3 regions of the Geomonas agri genome follow, and region 1 is predicted to be linked to each of the others. Evidence: riboswitches for the same ligand, from Rfam matches in the RefSeq annotation. Region 1 holds a riboswitch; each other region holds the start of a gene.

Region 1 (7,027 bases):
GTCCAGGGCGTCCACCGCGATCTGTGCTCCCGCCAGCAGCTCGAAGCCGTTAGCCAGGCAGAAGTAGTCCTGGATGGCGGTGACCGTGACGGCGGGATTCACCTGCGCCAGCCGTTCGGCAGCTACCGCCGCCTTGGGCTGTCCCAGCAGGGCAGGGGTGGAGAGGATCTGTCGGTTCAGGTTGTGTTCTTCGAAGATGTCCGGATCGACGGCGATGATCTGCCCGACCCCGAGGCGGGCCAGCTCTTCCAGGACGTAGCCGCCCAAGCCGCCGCAGCCGATCACAGCGACGCGGCTTTGGAACAGGCACAGCTGCTCGTCGACCTGGATCATGTTGCGGTTGCGCTGGTAGCGCGCCGGATAGAGGCCATTTTGCAGGGCAAGCAGTTCGACCGCTGCGTGGCTCAGGTTGAAGCGCTTGGCCGTCGCATCCTGGGCGCTCCAGGGAAGCAGGCCGTCCTGCGCCTGCTCTTTCAGAAAAGTGATCACCTTGCGCATATCAGCCTCCTCCAACCAGGGGAAAGAGCGAAAGGGTATCGCCCTGGTTCAGTTTGCTGTCCAGCTCACCGTGCCGGCCATTCAGCATGACGATACCGATCTCCTCCTCGGTGAGCCCGAGGGAGAGCACCACCTGGCGCACGTCGGTCCCCTCGGCGAGCTCCTGCTCGGCGACTTTGAACCTGCCGTTTCTGAATGTGGCGAAAAGCTTGAGAGTTATCTTCATGCGGCACCTGCGTGTTAGGCTCAAACGGAAAAACCCGGCGTGACTTCCGTCACGCCGGGCGTAGGAAAAGTTCCTAGAAGTTCCAGAACTCGTCGATTTCCTCGTCGGTGAAGTCCCACACCGCATTGTGCGGTGCGACCGGCTCGGTCTTGAAGAAGTCCGGCAGACGGTCGTGGACGTTGGTGAGACCGGCTTTCTGGTTGAACTCGCGCTCGGTCTTCAGGATGTACTTGCCCAGGTTGGTGACGTCGTCGCCGGTGAGGGCGATGCCGAAGCGGGCGTTGATCATGTCGATCAGGGCCGGGAGGCACTCCGGAATGTCCAGCGCCGGGAAGGCAACGAAGATGCACATACCGGTGGAGTCAACCGCGGCGGTAGCGATCTGCAGGGCACGGGAGAGCTCGACCTGACCGTCCTTCTTGAGCGGATCGACGTAGCCGCCGACGTTCAGGATGTTGGTGGCGATGGTGTAGCCGGAGGTGTGGTCGGCGCCCATGGTGGAGGTGGCGTAGGTGATGCCGATGCCCTTGACGGAGCGCGGGTCGTACGCCGGGATGCCCTGGTTCTTGACCACGGGTACGCGAGTCACACCGTAGGTGCGGCCGACGGAGCCTGCGCCGCCACCCAGGACGCGGCCCAAAGCGGTGCCCTTGGCGATTTCGTCGGTCAGCAGGCGGAGCATTTCCTTGGAGTCGCCCCACTTGAGGATGCCGGCTTCCATGGCCACGCCGAACATGACGGCGGTTTCGATGGAGTCGATCCCGATGTCGTCCATCAGGTTGTCGGCGCGGGCGATGTCGTCCAGGTTGTCGATGCAGCAGTCGGCGCCCAGGCCCCAGATGGTCTCGTACTCGAAGCCGGAGGTGACGTACTTGCCGTCCTTGTCGTGATAGACCTGCGAGCACTGGATGATGCAGCCGGCATGGCAACCATGTTTGGGTTTGCCGCCGCGCGCCACGATGGTGTCGTGCATGGTCTCGCCGGAGATCTTGTCGTGCCCTTCAAACTGACCGGTGGTGAAGTTCTTGGTCGGCAGGCCGCCAGCTTCGTTGAGGATGTTGACGAGGACGTTGGTGCCGTAGGTCGGGAGACCTTCGCCGGAGACCGGGTGGTCGAGAAGCGCCTTGGAGAACGCCCTTGCTGCGGTTTTGAATTTCTCCGGATCCGCGATGGTCACGGGTTTCGCGCCTTCGCCGTCGATGGAGATGAACTTGATCTGCTTGGAGCCCATGACTGCGCCCAGGCCGCCACGGCCGTGGCTGCGGATCTTGCTGTCCGGGTCCTTCACGGAAATGTTGGCGGCGGTCATCTTCAGTTCGCCGGCCGGGCCGATGGTGAGGACGCCGGTCTTTTTGCCCAGGCGGGCCTCGACCGCGTCGATGACGGCGAAGTTACCCAGGCCAAGCAGTTCCTTCTCCTCGTTGATGGTGACGCCGTTCACGCCCACCGCCAGGTTGTACCATGCGCCGGTTTTCGGTGCGCCTTCGATGATGATGGCCTTGATGCCGAGCTTAGCCAGCATCTGTGCCGCGGTGCCACCTGCGTTGGACTCCTTGATGCCGCCGGTGAGCGGGCTCTTGGCGCCTGCGGAGAGACGGCCCGAGTTCGCTGCAGCGGTGCCGGTCAGCAGGCCCGGTGCGAAAACCAGCTTGTTGTCGGCGGAAAGTGCGTGGCAGGTCGGCGGTACTTCGGCGGCCACGATGGTGGAGGTGAGGCCACGGCCACCCAGGCCTGCCCATGCTGCCGGAACTTCTTCGATCTTGGTGGTGAGGTCGGTCATGTTGACGCGAAAAATCTTATCCATGCTTTTCAAGCTCCCTGTTTTTGTTTAGTTCTACCGGCAGTGCTGACCGCCGGGACTCCTTTCCAAGAGGGAGGCTCCGCCGTTTCCAGCGAAACCCGTTGGCCTGGAGCCATGAGGGAAGTTCCCTTTTAGGCTGCGACGGCTCGGAGATTTTTTGATGCGTGACTGACCCGACACCGCTTACGCATCTCTTGCATGTGCTCGGGCCTGCGCGCCGGTCGGGCCCGCAGGCGGTTTCAACTTGCCCCTCCCCCGGGGGGGAGGGGATCATGCTACTACGGTATTACATTGCGTCCTTGAAGATCTGGATGACCTGCTCGAGGGTCGCTTTGCGCGGGTTGGTGAACTGGCAAGCGTCCTTCTTCGCGTTTTCTGCCATGATGGCCAGGTCCTCTTCCTTGACATTGAGGGCCTTGAGGCCGGTCGGGATGCCGATGGAAGCGGAGAGGCTGCGGATCCTGTCGATGGCTTTCTGGCCAGCTTCGGTCACGGACAGACCGTCGACGTTCTCGCCGAGAGCCTTGGCGATGTGAGCGAAACGCTCCGGGCAGGCGATCAGGTTGTACTGGCTGACGGCCGGCAGCAGGATGGCGTTGCAGACGCCGTGCGGCAGGTTGTAGAAGCCGCCCAGCTGGTGAGCCATGGAGTGGACGTAGCCCAGGGACGCGTTGTTGAACGCCATGCCGGCCAGGTACTCGGCGTAAGCCATCTTGTCACGTGCCTCGAGGTCTTCGCCGTTAGCGACAGCCTTGGAGAGGTAGGTGGCGATCAGTTCGATGGCCTTGATGGCGCATGCGTCGGTGATCGGGGTAGCGATGGTGGAGACGTAAGCCTCGACAGCGTGGGTCAGGGCGTCCATGCCGGTTGCAGCGGTCAGGGCTGCCGGCTTGCCGACCATGAGCAGCGGATCGTTGATGGCGATGTTCGGAGTGCAGCGCCAGTCGACGATAGCCATCTTCACGTGGGTGTCGGTGTTGGTGATGATGCAGAAGCGGGTCATCTCGGAAGCGGTGCCTGCGGTGGTGTTGATGGCGACGAACGGCGGCATCGGTTTGGTGGACTTGTTGATGCCTTCGAAGTCGCGGATGTGGCCGCCGTTGCCGATGACCAGGCCTACACCTTTGGCACAGTCATGGGAGGAACCGCCGCCCAGGGAGATGATGGCGTCGCAGCCGTTGTCCTGGTACACCTTCACGCCGTCGTGCACGTTGGTGTCGGTCGGGTTGGGCTCAGCGCCGTCGAAGATGATGGCTTTTACGCCGGTAGCTTCTACCTGCTCCTTGATCTTGTCAGCAACGCCCATGGCCGAGAGGCCCTTGTCAGTGACGATCAGCGCCTTGGAAGCGCCCAGTGCCTTAACCTGGTCGCCGGTCTCTTTAGCGGAGCCGATGCCCATCAGTGATACCGTCGGGATGTAGAAACCGTAAGTCTGCTCTCCTAATGCCATTTTCAATTCCCCCTGTTGTTTTTCCGGGCTGGACCCGGTTCTTTTTGTTTTTAAGAAGGTGGTGCCGTGCTGCATACACTTTCCTAAAACGGTTTTCTACGCTATCGCAAGGGGCGTACCAGAATTTGCTGTAAACACAATTTTTCGGGATACTGAATAATATTCACAGGATACCGTATACTTAACCAGCGCTGTGTTTGCTGCCTCCACTATCCCCTCCGAAGTTGCGTCCTCAAATCGAACAGTTGCAACGTTCCACAATGGAACGTTTGCTCTTTTGTGGAACGCACGTTTTGCTGTGCCAACCGTCGTCACACTCCCCGCCTGTATGTTGAATTCAAGAAGACAAAAATCGGTTCGTTTCCCATGTATTCACCAGCTTAGTTGCTCCCTCATTAGTGGCTGATCTCCCTTTTTGCTCCGAATCGGGACAATTGGTATCGATATTGCCTTTGTATACGGCGAGGCGTGTTTCCGAAGGGAGTAAGGCATGGCACTGATCGATACCTACGGCAGGCGGATCAACTACTTAAGACTCTCGGTCACCGACCGCTGCAACATGCGCTGCTGCTACTGCATGCCGGCGCAGGGGGTGGCGAAGCTCGGGCATAAAGAGATGCTGAGCTACGAGGAGCTGTACCGCGTCTCCGCCGCGTGCGTGGAGCAGGGGATAGAGAAGATCAGGGTAACCGGCGGGGAGCCGCTGGTACGGAAGGGGCTGGTCGATTTCCTGGGACGCCTTTCGGCGCTGCCGGGTCTGAAGGAACTCGTGCTGACCACCAATGGACTGCTGCTGGAAGAGTTGGCCCAGCCGCTCAAGGATGCCGGGGTCGCCAGGCTCAACATCAGCCTCGACTCCCTGCAGCCGGAAACCTTCGCCCGGGTTACCCGGGGTGCGGACCTGAACCGGGTGCTGGCCGGGATCGATGCGGCACAGAAGGCTGGCTTCGGTCCGCTCAAGATCAACATGGTGGTGATGCGCGGGGTGAACGATCACGAGATCTTGGACTTCGCGGCGCTGACCCTGGAGAAGCCGTTCACGGTTCGCTTTATAGAGTACATGCCGACCCTTCAGGACGAGGAGTGGGGCGCCCAGAGCATGCCGGGGAGCGAGATCCTCTCCACTATCGGCGAGCGGTATCCGCTGCTGCCTCTGGTCAGTTCGGAGATGGCGGGGCCGGCCAGGAACTACAAGATACAGGGGGCGGCGGGTGCCATCGGGATCATCACCCCGGTCTCCGGCCACTTCTGCGAGAGCTGCAACCGGATCAGGATCACGGCGACCGGCCGGGTGCGCGGCTGCCTCTTCTCGGAACAGGGCACGGAGCTGAAGCCGCTCCTGGCCAGCGAGGACCCCGAGGCGCTGCGGCAGACCCTGCGCAGCATCGTGACCCAGAAGCCGGGTAGGCACCATATCGCCGAGGAAGGATCTGAACAGGCGGTGGTCAATATGTCGAGGATTGGCGGTTAAAGGCAGGGGCTAGGGGCTGGCGAAAGGCTGCCAGGGGACTGGTTCCGCAGGTGCCCCCCCTTAACACGGAGGAAGCAATGAGCGCATCGGTAGTGGCGGTCAACATAAGCCGCAACAAAGGCGAGAGGAAGAAGGCGGCGCCGGAGGTACACCTGCGGGAGAACTTCGGCATCATCGGTGATGGGCACGCGGGGGACTGGCATCGTCAGGTGAGCCTGCTCGCCCAGGAGAGCATAGACAAGATGGTGCAACTAGGGCTGTCGGTCGGCGCCGGGGACTTTGCCGAAAACATCACCACCCGGGGCATTGACCTCATGCACCTCCCCGTCGGTACCCGGCTCGGCATCGGTCCGGCGGTGCTGGAGATCTCCCAGATCGGGAAGGTCTGCCACACCCGCTGCGCCATCTACTACCAGGCCGGCGACTGTGTCATGCCCAAGGAAGGTGTCTTCGCGACTGTGATTAGCGGCGGGGTGGTACGCCCCGACGATGAGATCGAGCTGCTCTAAACGCAGCATATTTTCAGGACCAAAAAGAAGGGGAGAAGAAGTCATGAAGGACAGAAGCCAGAAAAAAGTGAACATCATCTCAATCCGTATGAGCGACGACGAGCGTGACGCAATCCAGAAGCTGATGGACAAGAGGGGGAAGAAGGCTTCCTTCATCATGCGCGAGGCGTTCGCACTGTTCAGGGAGCAGTGGGAGCTTTCCAGGGCTAGCCACTAAGCCAGAAGCCACCAAAACCTATGTGGAACCAGGTGGACGTGGTGGACACGAGTGGGCTGTGGCTGAAGGCAGGTTAAACGCTGGACGGAGAGTTGGCTGAGAGTTCGAAACTGCTTGCGGAAGGAAAGGAATTTACATGTACGTAGTGGCTTGCATTAAACAGGTGCCGGATACAACCCAGGTGCAGATCGACCCGGTCACTAATACGCTGGTGCGCGATGGCATTCCCTTCATCGTCAACCCTTACGACACCCACGCCGTCGAGGAAAGCCTGCGCATGAAGGCCCGCTACGGCTTCAAGGCGGCCGCACTCTCGATGGGGCCGCCCAACACGGAGGCGACCCTCCGTAAGGCGCTGGCCCTCGGGGTGGACGAGGCGATCCTCTGCTCGGACCGCGCCTTCGGCGGCGCAGACACGCTTTCCACCAGCAACGTGCTGGCGGCGGCGATCAGGAAACTAGCCCAGGAGGACGAGGTGGGCATCGTCTTCTGCGGCAAACAGACCATCGACGGCGATACGGCCCAGGTCGGCCCGGGCATCGCCATCCGCCTCGGATTCTCGCAGCTTACCCTGGTGGACCGGATCGAGCACCTCGACTTTCTTGCCAAGAAGATCCGGGTCCGGCGCAAGCTGGAAGGTCGCTACGAGATCGTGGAGGCGAAGCTGCCGGCGATGATCACGGTGGTGCGCGAACTGAACCGCCCGCGCTACCCGACAGTCCCCATGCGGCTCAAGGCTGCCAAGGCGGAGGTCAAGGTCTGGGACAATAAGGAACTCCAGCTGGACCCGAACAGCGTCGGCCTGAAGGGCTCGCCCACCTGGGTGAGCAGGATCTTCTCGCCGCAACGCGCGGC
Region 2 (7,027 bases), on a different contig from region 1:
CGAAAGCAACAGTACCGACACCTCCCCGCCTTCATCCTGCTCGCCCTGGCCGAGGAGCCCATCCACGGCGGCGCTATCTTGAACGCGCTATCCCAGCGCATGCCCCTCTTCAAGCCGGACAGCGCCGCGGTCTACCGCACCCTGCAACAGCTTGAGGACGAGGCGCAGGTGGTTTCCAGCTGGGACACCAGCGGCAGCGGCCCGGCGCGCAGGGTGTACCGGCTGACGCAAACGGGGTGGGAGAAGCTGGAGGGGTGGCGGGAAGACATCGAGATGCGCATGGCGACCCTGCGCTACTTTCTCGATACCTATGCGGCAATTAAAAAACCACGGCAGTAGGTAACGGCCTGGCTGCAGCTCCAGGGGCGAGGCCGTGCAAAGCCGCTATGCCGGGAACGGTTGCACCCTGCTCCCTGCGTGGTGACGCAGCTGTCGGGGATGTGATGGATGCCGCGCAGCTGTGGGAGCGAGGCCCAGCGGCGCGTTGACTTGCAACGAGGTACTGGTACTGTTTCCGGGTCGAGCCCACCCCGGTGGGCCCCGCACGCGGGGGGAGCGATGCCGCAGCCGGAACCGGACCAGACCATGGCCTCCGTAGTGAGCCGCAACATCGCGGCTCTCCTGGAGCGGCGCCACGCCGAGGAGCGCAGCAAGGGAGCGCAGGAACGGCTCGCCGACGCCATCACCTCCTTCACCGGCAGCATGCCCTTCGTCTATATCCATCTGGTCCTCTTCGGCGCGTGGATCCTCATCAACGCCGGCTGGCTCGACATCCTGCCCCGTTTCGACCCCACCCTGGTGATCCTCGCCATGGTCGCCTCCGTGGAGGCGATCTTTCTCTCCACCTTCGTTCTCATCAGCCAGAACCGCATGTAGGCCTCCGCCGACCGGCGCGCCGAGTTGAACCTGCACATCGACCTCCTGGCGGAGCACGAGGTGACCAGGGTCATTGCCCTTTTGACCGCCATCGGAGCGAAGCTCGGCGTCGAGGAATCGAAGAATCCGGAGCTCGAGGAACTGACCAGGGATGTGCAGCCCGAGAAGGTGCTGGACACCATGGACCAGGTCGAGCAGGAGAACAAGGACGAGTAACCTGCGGAAAGTTTGCCGTTTCACATCATATTTTTCTGGAGTATACGTTTTACCTGTGTTAAAGCTTCTGCCCAAATTAATCTGAGCCTCTCCGAGCTACGCCGCCTACAAGGACTTCCTCACGGCTGCGGGCCAACGGGTGCTGCTGGAAACGGCGGTGCCTCCCTTTTGGAAAGGAGAGCCTTGTGGCAGAGCGGAGACTCCGAACTGTTAAAGGCCCCTTTCCACCCAGGATCGGGGCTTTTTTTTGTCCAGCGTTATGTAATTTGTAATACAACGGGTTAGGAGTAAGACAGATGCGGATAGCCATTTCAATCGATGATACCGACAACCTGGAGAGCAGGGGGACCGGGGAGATCGCGTCCCTGATCGCGGACGAACTGCAGCAGCGGGGATGGGGGAGCTGCAGCTACATCACCCGGCACCAGCTCTACGTGCACCCGGACATCCCCTACACGTCGCACAACAGCGCCATGTGCTTCTACGCCGACGTGGGCGAGGGATGGCTGGAACCGGTGATCGAGTACGTCTCGGAGTTCCTGGAACAAGAGAGCGCGCCGGGCTCTGATCCGGGGTTGTGCGTGGCGGTGCCGGCCAGGATGGCGGCACGCAACGAGCTGATCGGTTTCGGCCGCCGCGCCAAGCGCGAGGTGATCGGCATGGACGAGGCCTACGACCTCGCCAAGCGGCTCGGCGTGCACCTCTCCCAGCACGGCGGCACGGGGCAGGGGGTGATCGGTGCCCTGGCCGGCGCGGGGCTCAGGATGTCGGGTAACGACGGGCGCCTCAAGGGCTTCCTCGAGTTCGGCCAGCCCTACCGCATGCTGCGCGTGGACGAGCTGCTGCAGCACCCGGTGGTAGACGTGGTAAAGAGCGTGACCGGCGAGGCGCTCAAAGACGAGGACCTGGTGGCGTTGGGAGAAAAGCCGAAAACGGTGCTCATCGAGGGGGAGTCGGTGCTCCTCGTTGCTGCTGCCCAGTCGCCGGGTTCCCAGGCGCGCTGGCAGACGCTGCATAGAAAGCAGCTGAAGGCGTACTAGCATGTGGCGTAGCGATCAGAGAGGGAACCGGGAGTTCGCCCACGGCAAGGAGGCCTGGGGGCTGGCGGCGCAAGTGGCCGGGGGCTGCGCCTGCTTCGTGGCGGACGTCGAGGAGGAGCAGGTCGTCGAGGAGGAGCTCTCCTGCTACAACTGCCGCTACCGGCGCTGGAGCGTTGACTCCTTCACCTGCCTGCGCCTGCCGCCGCTAAACGCGGCTGCTTAGGGGATTGTCTTTTTGCACGACACCATTCTGGACATAGAAGATTTCGGTTTCACCTACCACGGCGCCGCGGGGTCGAGCCTGGCCGGGGTGAGCGCACAGGTCCGGCGCGGTGAGTTTGTCTGCCTCACCGGCGATTCCGGCTGCGGCAAGAGCACCTTGCTGCTCGGCATCATGGGGCTGCTGCGCGGTGGGACCCGGGTGGGCACCATACGCGTCGCCTCCTCGGACGCCGCGGACGGCGCCCCGGCGGCGGGGATCGTGTTCCAGACCGCGGAGTCGCAGATCCTGTGTTCCACGGTGGCCGAGGAGGTCGCCTTCGGGCCGGAAAACTGGTGCGTGCCGGCGGACGAAATCGCGCTGCGGGTGCGCGAAGGGCTCGCGGCGGTCGGGCTGACCGGCGAGGAGCAGCGCAGCGTGGAGCGCTTCTCGGCGGGACAGAAGCAGCGCCTCGCGGTGGCTTCGGTGCTCTCGATGCGGCCGGGGCTCCTGCTGCTCGATGAGCCGACCTCGCAGCTCGATGTCCAGGGGAAAGAGGAACTGGTGGCGGTGTTCACGGAGCTCAAGCGCAGGGGGCACACCATCGTGATGGCCGAACACGATCCGCGTCCCTTCGAGGCGCTGGTGGACCGCTACCTGAAGCTGGAGCGGGGACGTCTGGTAGGGAGCGACCGGGTCCCCCCTGACCCGGTGCGCTATCGCCCCAAGGCGTTCCTGCTCCCCTACTCGTCCTCGCTCTACGGCACCCGTCCGGTGCTCGACGTGCAGGGGCTGGACCTTTCCTACCCGGAAACGGGGGATGTGCTGAAAAAGGTGCAGCTGCGGGTAAGCCGCGGCGAGCGGGTGCACCTGTTCGGCCGCAACGGGGCCGGCAAGTCGAGCCTGCTGCGCTGCCTGGCCTGGCTCATCTATCCGGATGCCGGCAGGGTGTGGGTGGCCGGCAAGGAGAGCCCCGGGCCGGGCGATCTGCGCGGGCAGGTGGGGGTGCTGTTCCAGAACCCTGCGCGCCAGCTGTTCGCCGAGACGGTGCGCGAGGAGGTCGCCTTCACGCTGGAGCGCCTGGCCTACCCGGTGGAAGAAGTGGACCGCATCGTCACCGAGGCGCTTTCCTTCTGCGGCATCGCCCACCTGGCCGACCGCGCGCCGCTCACCCTCTCGTTTGGAGAGCAGCACCGCGTGGCGCTGGCGGCGGTGGTGGCGCCGCGCCCGACCCTTTTGCTCCTGGACGAGCCGTTTGCCGGTCTCGACTTTCCCCAGCGGCTGAGCCTTTTGGCCATCCTGGCCCGCATGCCGATCCGCTACGGCACCACGGTGCTGATCGCCTCGCACGACGAGCTGCCGGACCGGCGCTGGGCCGACCGCAGCTTGCGCCTGCAGGGAGGGGAGATTGCAGAAACGACTCCCTAAGCTGCGCAGCTCGCTGAGAAGCTGCGAGTACGCCTGCCAGTTCGCCGCCCACGATTCTCCGGTGCACCGTCTCGGGGCCGGGTGGAAGCTCCTCCTGGGCATGGTGCTGAGTGCCTTGGCGGCAGGCGGACGCAATCCGGCCACCCTTTCGGTGCTGGTCGCGGTGGCGCTGGCCTATTACCTGGCGGCCCGGCTCACCCTGGCTGACCTGTGGCGCGACGTGCGCCTGTTCGCCTACCAGGCGGCGCTGGTCATCCCGCTTTACTGCCTGATCGACGGCGTGGACAAAGGGCTCTGGCCGGGGGTGCGCATCTCGACCCAGATCGTGCTCTTCTACCTGCCCGGCGCCGTCTTCCTGCGTACCACGCGGACCTCTGAGGCGATGGCGGGGCTGCGCCGGATCGTCCCTTACCGGCTTTCCTTCCTGGTGTTCGTGAGTGTCCGGTTCGTCCCGGTGTTCTTTCGCGAGTTGGAGGACATCGTGGCGCTGCAGCGCATGCGTGGGGCGCGCCTTTCTCCGCGTGAGCAGCTCGATCCCCGCAACTGGCCGGATCTCTTCAACTGCCTGGTGCTGCCGCTCATGGTGCGTGCGCTGAAAACGGCGGACGAGGTGTCCCGGTCCGCAGAGGCGCGCGGCTTCGGCCTCTACCCGCAGCGGACCTACCTCGATGTCTCACGGGTTGCCCCTGGCGCACCCGCGGGGGGAGCGCCGGAGACCGAGGGGCGGCAACGGCCGCTGTCCGCAGAAAACTTCTGAAGGAGTCTCCCTACATGGAACAGGAAAAGGTCTTCATCTGGCGCCGCTTCACCCTGCGCGAGGCGGTGCTGCTCTGCTTTTGCGCCACCCTGATCATTTTGACCCGCGCCGGGCTGCGGCTGCATCTGCACATGCCCGGGCACGTCATGTTCTTCACCATGTTCTTTTTCCTCCTGGCCCGGGGCTGCGTGCCCAGGCTGGGGGCCGCGACGCTGGTGGGGCTTATCACCAGCCTGGCCAGCATCCTGCTCGGCATGGGGAGCGGCGGCGTGATCACGCTGGTCAAGTTCCTGCTCCCCGCCCTGGTGGTCGACCTGGCCGGTCTCATCGCCCCCTCCTTCGTAACCAGCCTGTTTGCCTGCGCCACGGTCGGAGTGCTTGCCTCGCTGCTGCGCGCCGGCACCAACACCGGTGTGGAATGGCTGCTCGGCATCGATGAGGACATCATGCTCAACAAGGCGGTCATCTCGGCGGCGCTGAACGGCCTCTGGGGCGGACTCGGGGCGCTCGCGGTCCCCGCCATCATCCGCAGGCTGCGCAAAAACGGGCTGATCGACCACCAGGGGGCTTCCTCCTAGTGCGCCTGCCGCAGCCCCAAATGTCGCGGCTGGCACCGGTGCTGCTGCTTTCGCTGCTGGTGCACATGGCGCTCCTGTACGGGGCCCGCCGGTTGACGCTACGCCACGTGGGTGTGGAACAGGCGGCCGATTCCGTGGTCGCCTACCTGGACCTGTGCGGACCGACGCGGAGAAGCGAGCCTGCTGCGACGGCACGGGGAGCGGTCGCTCCGGTTGCCGCGATGCCCCGGCCGGTTGCCCCGGCTGCCGTCGCGACGCCTCCCGCGTCGGCTGCGCCCTTTACTGGGGCGCCGAAGGGGACGTCGTCCGCAGTGCCGCCCGCAGCGGCTGCCCCCCCTGGCACGGGTGCGTCGTCTCGAGATGCCGTCAGCCACTCCCCCGGCAATCGCCAGGCCGCCGGGCACCCTGCCGAAGGGGGGGCGGAAGCGCTGGGGCGTGAAACGGCCGGCCTACGCGCCGCGGCACCGTCACCGGGAGCCATGCCCGGTGCTCCTCCTGTCGCTGCAGCGCCACGGGCCAAACCCGGGATTGGTAACGGGGCGCGGGAGGTGCGCGGCAGCTACCAGGCACTATTGAAACGGCTCATCGAGGCCCGCAAGGAGTATCCGCTCGCCGCCCGCAAGTCGGGGCGGGAGGGTAGCTGCCGGCGCCGGTTCGTGCTGCGCCGGGACGGGTCACTGCAGCAGGTGGAGACGGTCACTTCCTGCGGTCATCCCTTTCTCGATGCCGCGGCGAGCCGCGCCGTCAGTTCGGTGGGGACCTTTCCGCCGCCACCGGCGGAGCTGTCGCTGGAGGAGCCGTTCGAGGTAACTATCAGCTTTGTGTTGGCAGGCAAATAAGCTCTGGGAAATATGGGAAGTCTGGGAGTAATGGGAACGACTGTTTTGATCATGAATTGTCAAAGGAGAAGTGAACGTATGAAGCAAAAGCAATTGTTACGGTGGCTTGCGGCCATCACCTTGTCGGTCCTGATGCTGGTCTTTTTGGGGTGCGGGTCCAGTGACCCTGCTGCGAAGGCGCCGGCCAAACCGGCGGGAGTCGTAGCCAGCGCCGGCGATACCCAGGCCAGCCTGACCTGGGGCGCCGCCAGCGACGTCACCTCATACAACGTCTACTACGCTACCACGGCCGGTGTCACCACCACTACCGGCACCAAGGTGACCGGCGCTGCCAGCGGCCAGGCCATCACCGGCCTTACTAACGGTACTACCTACTATTTCGTGGTCACCGCCGTCGGCGCCCACGGCGAAAGCGTGGTGTCCGACGAAGTAACCGCCACGCCGCTGCCGCCCCTGCCGGCCAAGGTGACCGGCGTGGCGCCTGCCGGCGGCGACGCCCAGGCTACCGTCTCCTGGAACGCGGCGGTGAATGCAGCTTCCTACAACGTCTATTATGGTACCGCCCCCGGTGTGACGCCCAGCAACGGCACCAAGCTCTCCGGACTTGCCAGTGGCCAGGCCATCACCGGGCTCAGCAACGGCACTACCTACTACTTGGTCGTGGTCGCTGCCAACCTGGCCGGTGAGGGAACCCCTTCGGACGAGGTCTCGGTGACGCCGCTGCCGGCCCTGCCGGGCAAGGTGCAGGGGCTCAGGGTTACCGGCGATAACGGGCAGGTAGTCATGGCCTGGAGCGCAGTCGCGGGTGCCACCTCGTACAACGTCTACTATTCCACCACCTCGGGCTTCGCTACCACGAGCGGCACCAAGGTGAGCCTTACCGCGGCGCAGTCCCTTGCCGGCCTCACCCAGCCGGGGCTGACGGTGACCGGGCTCACCAACAACACCACCTACTACTTCCTGGTGACCGCCGCCAACATCGCCGGCGAGAGCGTGACCCCGTCCAGCCAGTCATCGGCGAAACCGTCCGCCACCGCGCAGACCCCGGCCAAACCGACCGGCGTGACCGTCGCTCCCGGCGCCGGGGCGGCCGC
Region 3 (7,027 bases), 780 kb from region 1:
TAGGCGATGTTGCCGGCATCGAGGGTCGGGAAGACGAGCACGTTGGCCTTGCCGGCCACGCCGCTCCCCGGTGCCTTCTTGGCGCCGACCGCCGGGATGAGGGCAGCATCGGCCTGCAACTCGCCGTCGATGGAGAGCTCGGGATCCATCCCCTTGGCGATTTCCAGGGCCTTGAGAACTTTGTCCGCGTCCTGGTGGCTGGCACTTCCCTTGGTGGAGAAGGAGAGCATGGCGACGCGCGCGGGGACATCGAGGAAGGACTTGCAGTTGCGCGCGGTGGCGATGGCGATCTCGGCGAGGGCCTGGGCGTCCGGGTTCGGATTCACCGCGCAGTCGGCGAAGAGGATGACGCCGTTCTCGCCGAAGTTCGGAGTCTGGGTGGCCATCAGGAAGAAAGAGGAAACGGTCTTGATGCCGGGGGCGGGGCCGACAGTCTGGAAGGCGGCACGCAGCACGTCGCCGGTGGTGCCGGTGGCGCCGGCCACCTCGCCGTCGGCGTCGCCTTCACGCACCATCATGCCGGCGAAGTAGAGGTTATCCTGCGCTGTCAGCATCTCCTGGGCCTGCTGCGGGGTGAGCCCCTTGGATTTCCTCAGTTCCACGAGTTTCGCGACGTAGCCGTCGAGCTTGGGCGAAGTGGCGGGGTCGACCAGCTCCACGCCAGCCAGGTTGATCCCCTTGGCGGCGGCAGCGGCCTGGATCGCGTCCGGCTTGCCCAAAAGCACGATTTTGGCCAAACCTTGTTCCACGATCTGCTGGGCGGCGAAGAGCATCCGCTCGTCGTAGCTCTCCGGTAAGACCACCGTCTTGAGTTTCGATTTCGCCTTCTCGTGAATCTGCTTAACCAACGGCATGAGCATTCCTCCGTAATTGAATTATAAAACCGTGTTAGTTGTATAACCCAGCAGGCGGGATCGGTCAATAAAAAAGCCGTCTTGGACAGTCAGCGCGGGAGCGGGGTACCGCACTCCTCGGGGTCTCCCTGCAGCTTGGCGACCGCGTGCGGAACGGCGGCCCAGACGAAGCCGATGTTCTCGGTTGCGCCCTTGGGGCTACCGGGAAGGTTGATGATCAGGGCGTTTTTGCGGATGCCGGCGACGGCGCGGGAGATGATGGCGTGCGGGGTCTTCTTGAGGCTTTCCATACGCATCACCTCGCCGAAGCCGGGGAGCAGGCGTTCCACCACGCGCTCCGTTGCTTCCGGGGTGACGTCACGCGGCGAGACGCCGGTGCCGCCGGTGGTGAGGATGAGGTCGTAGAGGCCGCTGTCGGCCCACTCGGTGAGCTTTGCCGAGATGAGGGCGCCCTCGTCGGGGATAACGTCGGTGCAGGCAACGGTGACGCCGCGTTCCTCGAGCCAGGCCCGAAGCGCCGGGCCGCTGCCGTCGGCACGCTCCCCGGTGGAACAGCGGTCGCTGAGGGTGAGAATGGCTGCTCGCATGGTGGTGTTTCTCCTTTAGTCCTCGCGCTTGAAGACGCCGCTCTTGCCGCCTTCCTTGTAGTGCAGCTTGACGTCCGAGATGACGATGCCCTTGTCGGTTCCCTTGCACATGTCGTACACGGTGAGGGCGGCAACGGTGGCGGAGGTCATTGCTTCCATCTCTACGCCGGTTCGCTCGAAGGCGCGCACGGTGGCCATGACGCCGATGGTTCCCTTCGCCTCGTCGACCTCGAACTCGATGGCGACGTGGTGGATGGCGAGCGGGTGGGAGAGGGGAATCAGGTCCGGGGTCTTCTTGGCTCCGGCGATACCGGCCAGGCGGGCCACGCCGAGGACATCGCCCTTGGCCATCTTGCCGGAGATGATGGCCTGCACGGTCTCGGGTTTGAGGGTAAGGACGGCGCCCGCTACCGCGGTGCGCATGGTCGGGGTCTTCTGGCTCACGTCCACCATGATGGCGTTACCGCTGGCGTCGAAGTGGTTGAACGACATGTTAAACCTCCATTTCCAAGGTGGGATCGAGCAGGTGTAAATCTACTTCCGCGCCGGCGGCGAACTCGGTCGCCTCGGCGGGCAGGATGGCTAGGGCGTTGCAGCGCAGCATGGTTTTCAATATCCCGGTGTTCTGATCACCGGAGGTGCTGGCGACAAAGCGCCCGCCCTCGATGGCGACGTGGACGCGCAGGAAGTTCACCTTGCCCGCCTTCTTGCGTGCCCCTTCTTTTAGCACCCCCCGCACGGTGCGCCGGAACACCTTCACGTGTCCCATCATGCGCAGGATCGCGGGGCGGGCGAACTCCTCGAAGGTGATCATGGTGGAGACCGGGTTGCCGGGGAGGGAGAAGACCGGCACGTTGCCCCTCATCCCGAAGGCGGTGGGTCCACCGGGCTTGATGCCGGGCTTCCAGAACTGTTCCACTACGCCGAGCTCCGCCAGGATTTCGCGCACCAGGTCGCGATCACCGGCTGATACTCCGGCCGAGGTGATCAGGACGTCGGCTTTAAGTCCCTCGGTGAGGAGCGCCCGGTGGCTGTCCCTGTCGTCGCGGGCTATGCCGAGGATGACCGGATCGGCGCCGCAGAGCTTGATGGCGGTGGCGAGAGCGAGGGTGTTGCTGTTGACGATCTGGCTTTCTTTTGGCTCGGTGCCGATTTCGACAAGTTCGTCGCCGGTGGAGAGGATGGCGACCCGCACCTTACGGTAAACCGGAACCAGGACCGCGGAGAAGGAAGCCAGCAGGCTCACCTGGGGAGCGCCAATCAGCGTCCCTCGGGTCATGATCACTTCACCGTTGCGCACGTCCTCGCCCTGGAAACGGATGTGGTCGTGCTTTTTCACCTGCTGCAGCAGCTTCACGGTTTCCGGGGTGTTCTCGGTCTCTTCTATGGGGACGACCGCATCGGCGCCGGGCGGGATTGGGGCGCCGGTCATTATCCGTGCGGCGCATCCTGGCGTTACTACGTCGTCCGAACTGACCCCGGCGGGGATGTAGTCGGTGACCCTGAGTACGGTGCCCAGCGCGCAGTCGGCGCTCCTGACGGCGAAGCCATCCATGGCGGAGTTGTCCCAGCGCGGCATGTCTTTAGGTGCCACGTAATCCTCGGCCAGCACCCGTCCGGCCGCTTCCAGCAGCAGCACCCTTTCCACACCGGCGGGCGCCACTTTGTCGATGACCATGCGTCTGGCTTGCTCGTAGTTCGTCATCTTTTCCTCTTTCTTCCTTGGTAATGGCAATAACGAAAAAGGGCCCGACTCCGTGAAGGAAGAGGGCCCGTGCGCTGATGCGGCGGTGCTTCTCCTTTCCAAGAGGGAGGCGGTGCCGTTTCCGGCAGCACCCATCGGCTGCGGTGCCTTGGAGTGTTTCCCTTTAGACGGCCGCGGCTCGGAGACGTTTCTGCATATTTTCCCAAGCCATAGCATATTTGCCGGGAAAACAACAATTATTTTAGGTTAAGGGTAAGCACGGCAGCTTTCCAAGGTGTAGCGTAACTAGCCGTAACAATGCAAATTCCTTCGCTCAAAACGTAGCCTTTACATGTCGTATACTTTCTTCCACTCACGGCGCACGCTCGTCTGGCTCCCTCATTAAAGTGGTTGCTTTCCGTTTGACAAACAAGGTATGGTTTTTATCGTGTACCCTAAAGCCGTGTCCGCACCGAACGCCCGGGGGATCACCCGCCGCTTGAAGCCCGGCGTGCAACTACCAGTAATCAGGAAGAATTATGTCTTTGATAGACACCTACGGCAGGCGCATCAACTACCTGCGCCTCTCGGTCACCGACCGATGCAACCTGCGCTGCAGCTACTGCATGCCTGAAGAGGGCGTGGAGAAGTTGAGCCACTGCGAGATGCTCTCCTACGAGGATCTGCTTCGGATTTCCGCCGAGGCGGTTGCCGCCGGGATTGAGAAGATCCGCGTCACCGGCGGCGAGCCCTTGGTGCGCAAGGGGATCATTGACTTCCTTGCGCGCCTGGCCGCGTTGCCGGGGCTGAAGGAATTGGTGCTGACTACCAACGGTCTGCTGCTGAAGGAGATGGCCCAGGGGCTGAGGGATGCCGGGGTGCAGCGGCTCAATGTGAGCCTGGATTCGTTGAAACCGGAAACCTTCGCCGCCATCACCCGCGGCGGTGAGCTGCAACGGGTCTTGGACGGGCTTGACCAGGCGGAGCGGGTCGGTTTTCCGCCGCACAAGATTAACGTGGTGGTCATGCGCGGGGTGAACGACGACGAGATCCTCGACTTCGCGGCGCTGACCCTGAAGCGCCCCTACGCGGTGCGCTTCATCGAGTACATGCCCACCTGCGGCGACGCCGACTGGCGCGATCTCACCGTGCCCGGCGCGGAGATCAGAGAGCGCATCGCCCGGGAGTACACCATCGAGGAGAGCACCAACAGTGAGCGCTCCGGCCCGTCCAAGAACTTCCGAATCCAGGGGGCACCGGGGTCGCTGGGCATCATTACCGCCATGACCGGCCACTTCTGCGACGGCTGCAACCGTCTGCGGGTGACCGCCTCAGGCGTCGCCAAGGGATGCCTGTTCTCCGGGACTGGCGTGGACCTGAAGCCGGTGCTGGCGACGGGTGATGACGAACTGTTACGCAAGGAAATCCGGCGCATCGTGGCGGCCAAACCGGGGCGACACGAGGTTACCGACGAAGGTGTAGAAAGCAAACCATTCGCCATGTCCCGCGTAGGCGGGTAGATAAGAAGGAGAAGGCATGATCGGAAAGATAGTCGCCGTTAACATCAGCAAGAACAAAGGGGAGAGGAAGACCCCGGTACCCGAGGTCACCCTGCGCGAGGAGCACGGCATCGTCGGCGACGGCCATGCCGGTGACTGGCACCGCCAGGTGAGCCTTCTGGCCCAGGAGAGCATTGCCAAGATGCAGGCACTTGGCTTGGACGTGAAGGAAGGGGACTTCGCCGAGAATATCACCACCGAAGGGGTGGACCTGGTGAGCCTCCCCATCGGCGCCAAGATCGAACTGGGTGAGACCCTACTCGAGGTGACCCAGATCGGCAAAGAATGCCATACCCGCTGCGCCATCTACTACCAGGCCGGCGACTGCGTCATGCCCAAAGAAGGGATCTTCGCCAGAGTGCTCAAGGGCGGGGTGGTGAGGCCGGGGGATAAGGTCGTGGTGTAGGGTTGCGGCTGCGGTGGACGGTTTGGCAACCGCGGTGGCCTGGCGTGCACGCTTTTGGTGGACGACATGGCCGCAGTGGACCCCGTGGACCCGATGGCATTTTGCAGCTGATTAAAAACTGTTTTTTGTGGGAGGGAGAGGGTGGTTAGTGCTCGCAGGGGAGCAGCACGGTGAAACTGCTGCCGCGGCCTGGTACGCTCTCCACGTCGATGCAACCGCCGTGTTCCCTGATGATGCCGTAACTGACCGACAATCCCAACCCGGTGCCGTTGGCCTTAGTCGTGTAGAAGGGGTTGAACACCTGCCTCAGGTTCTCCAACTGGATCCCCACCCCGGTGTCGGAAATCTTCACTTCGTAGTTGTCCCCACTCCCCACTGGCGCGCTCCTGATGTCGAGTACGCCCCCGTCGGGCATCGCCTGTACCGCGTTCAGGATCAGGTTGGTGAACACCTGCCGTAGCTGGTCCTGGTCCCCTTCGATGACGGCAACTTCCTCCGCGTAGAACTCGAATACCTTGATCTTCTCCAGGGAAACCTGGTGACCGATCTGCCCCACGATCTCGTGCAACAGCTCGTTCAGGGGCACTTCGCCGCGCTCCATCTGCTCGCGCCGGGCGAACTTCAACAGGTTGGACACGATCCGCTCCACCCGCTTCACCTGCTGGAAGATGGTGTCCACCTCCTCCCGGTTGGGCGCGTCCTCGGGGACGGAAAGCTGCAAAAGCTCGGTGTTGCCACGGATGATGGCCATGGGGTTGTTGATCTCGTGGGCAACGCCCGCCGCCAGCTCGCCGATGGCGGCTAACTTCTCGACCCGCAATAACTCCTCGCGCGTCTGCACCAGGAGCCGGTTCTTCTCCTCCAGTTCAGCGGTCCTCAGCTGCACCTTCTGCTCCAGGTTCCGGTTCAGCTCGATGATGCTGTCCTCGCGCTCGGCGAGCGATTGGCTCATGTCGTTGAAGCGCTCGGCCAGGTCGCCGATCTCATCGCGCGAGTCGATGGTGCTCTTCACGTCCCGCTCGCCCGCCGCCACCCGCCGCGTCAAGAGCTCCAGTTCCTTGATCGGCTGCGCCAGCTTCCTCCCAAGGAAGCCGGACATGGACACCCCGGTCAGTCCGCTCAAGAGAAGCACGAAGCTCAAGAGGACGGCCATGTCGGTCTTGACCGCAGAGTAGTGGCTCTCCAGCATCCCCACGTAGAGCGCACCTATCGGGACCCCTTGCAGCGACAGGATCGGCTCGTAAGCGGTCAGGTACCAGTCGTTGACCACGAATGCCCGTCCCACCCACTTCGCCCCTTTCAGGAGGACGCGGTCGTACACCGGTGCCGAGAGCTTGGTACCGATGGCGCGGCTGCCGTCGGTATTGGGGACGTTGGTGGCGATCCGGACGTCGCCCTGGAAGATGGTCGAGTTGCCCACGTCGCGGCCGTTGGACTTGGCCCCTTCGTAGACGACGGTTTTGATCTTGTCCACCAGCTTCTTGTTGTTGTTCAACAAAACGCCGCCGTAGAGAGCGCCCACCACGTTGCCGGCCTGGTCCCGCACCGGGGCAGCAACAAAGAGGAACATGGCGCCGTTGAGCGGGGTTGGCGGGGTCGGATCGGACTTGGTCCCGGCAACCTGGACGTGCGCCTGGCGCACCAGTTCCTCACCCTCCAGTGTCAGTTCCGCAGTCGGGATGATGGTGGTGCCGCTCACCAGCTCTCCCTTGAGCGCCCTCACTATGAACTGGTTACGCATTTTGTCGTCGCCAAACTGCTTCGGGTTATTGGCCCGGAAGATAACCTTGCCCGAGGCGTCCACCGCGGCCAAAACGTCCAGGTGCTCGCTTTTGCGCACCGGCGAAAGGGTGGCGGCCAAGGCACGCTGGTCGGCGGCGATGACGGTCTCGGAGGTCCTGCCGAAGGAGGCGGAGAGCTTTACGGCATCGTAGAGA

Evidence for each region. A riboswitch is a leader RNA that binds a small molecule or an ion and turns the genes downstream of it on or off. The one in region 1 is predicted to bind molybdenum cofactor.
Region 2: it holds a riboswitch for molybdenum cofactor, as region 1 does, so the genes downstream of both, K7R21_RS19155 (hypothetical protein) here and K7R21_RS01680 (aldehyde ferredoxin oxidoreductase family protein) in region 1, are expected to answer to the same signal.
Region 3: it holds a riboswitch for molybdenum cofactor, as region 1 does, so the genes downstream of both, K7R21_RS04990 (molybdopterin molybdotransferase MoeA) here and K7R21_RS01680 (aldehyde ferredoxin oxidoreductase family protein) in region 1, are expected to answer to the same signal.

The regions. Positions count from the first base shown of each region.
Region 1 covers NZ_JAINZO010000001.1:362,461-369,487, forward strand. Annotated here, with positions in the region: gene K7R21_RS01670 (HesA/MoeB/ThiF family protein) at 1-498, opposite strand, end outside; gene K7R21_RS01675 (MoaD/ThiS family protein) at 500-724, opposite strand; gene K7R21_RS01680 (aldehyde ferredoxin oxidoreductase family protein) at 798-2,528, opposite strand; molybdenum cofactor riboswitch at 2,568-2,689, opposite strand; gene K7R21_RS01685 (iron-containing alcohol dehydrogenase) at 2,812-3,975, opposite strand; gene moaA (GTP 3',8-cyclase MoaA) at 4,466-5,446, shown strand; gene K7R21_RS01695 (MOSC domain-containing protein) at 5,524-5,955, shown strand; gene K7R21_RS01700 (hypothetical protein) at 5,999-6,172, shown strand; gene K7R21_RS01705 (electron transfer flavoprotein subunit beta/FixA family protein) at 6,309-7,027, shown strand, end outside.
Region 2 covers NZ_JAINZO010000002.1:1,769,791-1,776,817, forward strand. Annotated here, with positions in the region: gene K7R21_RS19140 (PadR family transcriptional regulator) at 1-339, shown strand, start outside; gene K7R21_RS21010 (DUF1003 domain-containing protein) at 559-876, shown strand; gene K7R21_RS21015 (hypothetical protein) at 901-1,092, shown strand; molybdenum cofactor riboswitch at 1,170-1,287, shown strand; gene K7R21_RS19155 (hypothetical protein) at 1,389-2,132, shown strand; gene K7R21_RS19160 (hypothetical protein) at 2,134-2,355, shown strand; gene K7R21_RS19165 (ABC transporter ATP-binding protein) at 2,368-3,759, shown strand; gene K7R21_RS19170 (energy-coupling factor transporter transmembrane component T family protein) at 3,740-4,516, shown strand; gene K7R21_RS19175 (hypothetical protein) at 4,531-5,094, shown strand; gene K7R21_RS19180 (energy transducer TonB) at 5,115-5,933, shown strand; gene K7R21_RS19185 (fibronectin type III domain-containing protein) at 6,012-7,027, shown strand, end outside.
Region 3 covers NZ_JAINZO010000001.1:1,145,186-1,152,212, forward strand. Annotated here, with positions in the region: gene pta (phosphate acetyltransferase) at 1-854, opposite strand, end outside; gene K7R21_RS04980 (MogA/MoaB family molybdenum cofactor biosynthesis protein) at 944-1,441, opposite strand; gene moaC (cyclic pyranopterin monophosphate synthase MoaC) at 1,457-1,933, opposite strand; gene K7R21_RS04990 (molybdopterin molybdotransferase MoeA) at 1,935-3,146, opposite strand; molybdenum cofactor riboswitch at 3,222-3,342, opposite strand; gene moaA (GTP 3',8-cyclase MoaA) at 3,665-4,645, shown strand; gene K7R21_RS05000 (MOSC domain-containing protein) at 4,662-5,090, shown strand; gene K7R21_RS05005 (cache domain-containing protein) at 5,236-7,027, opposite strand, start outside.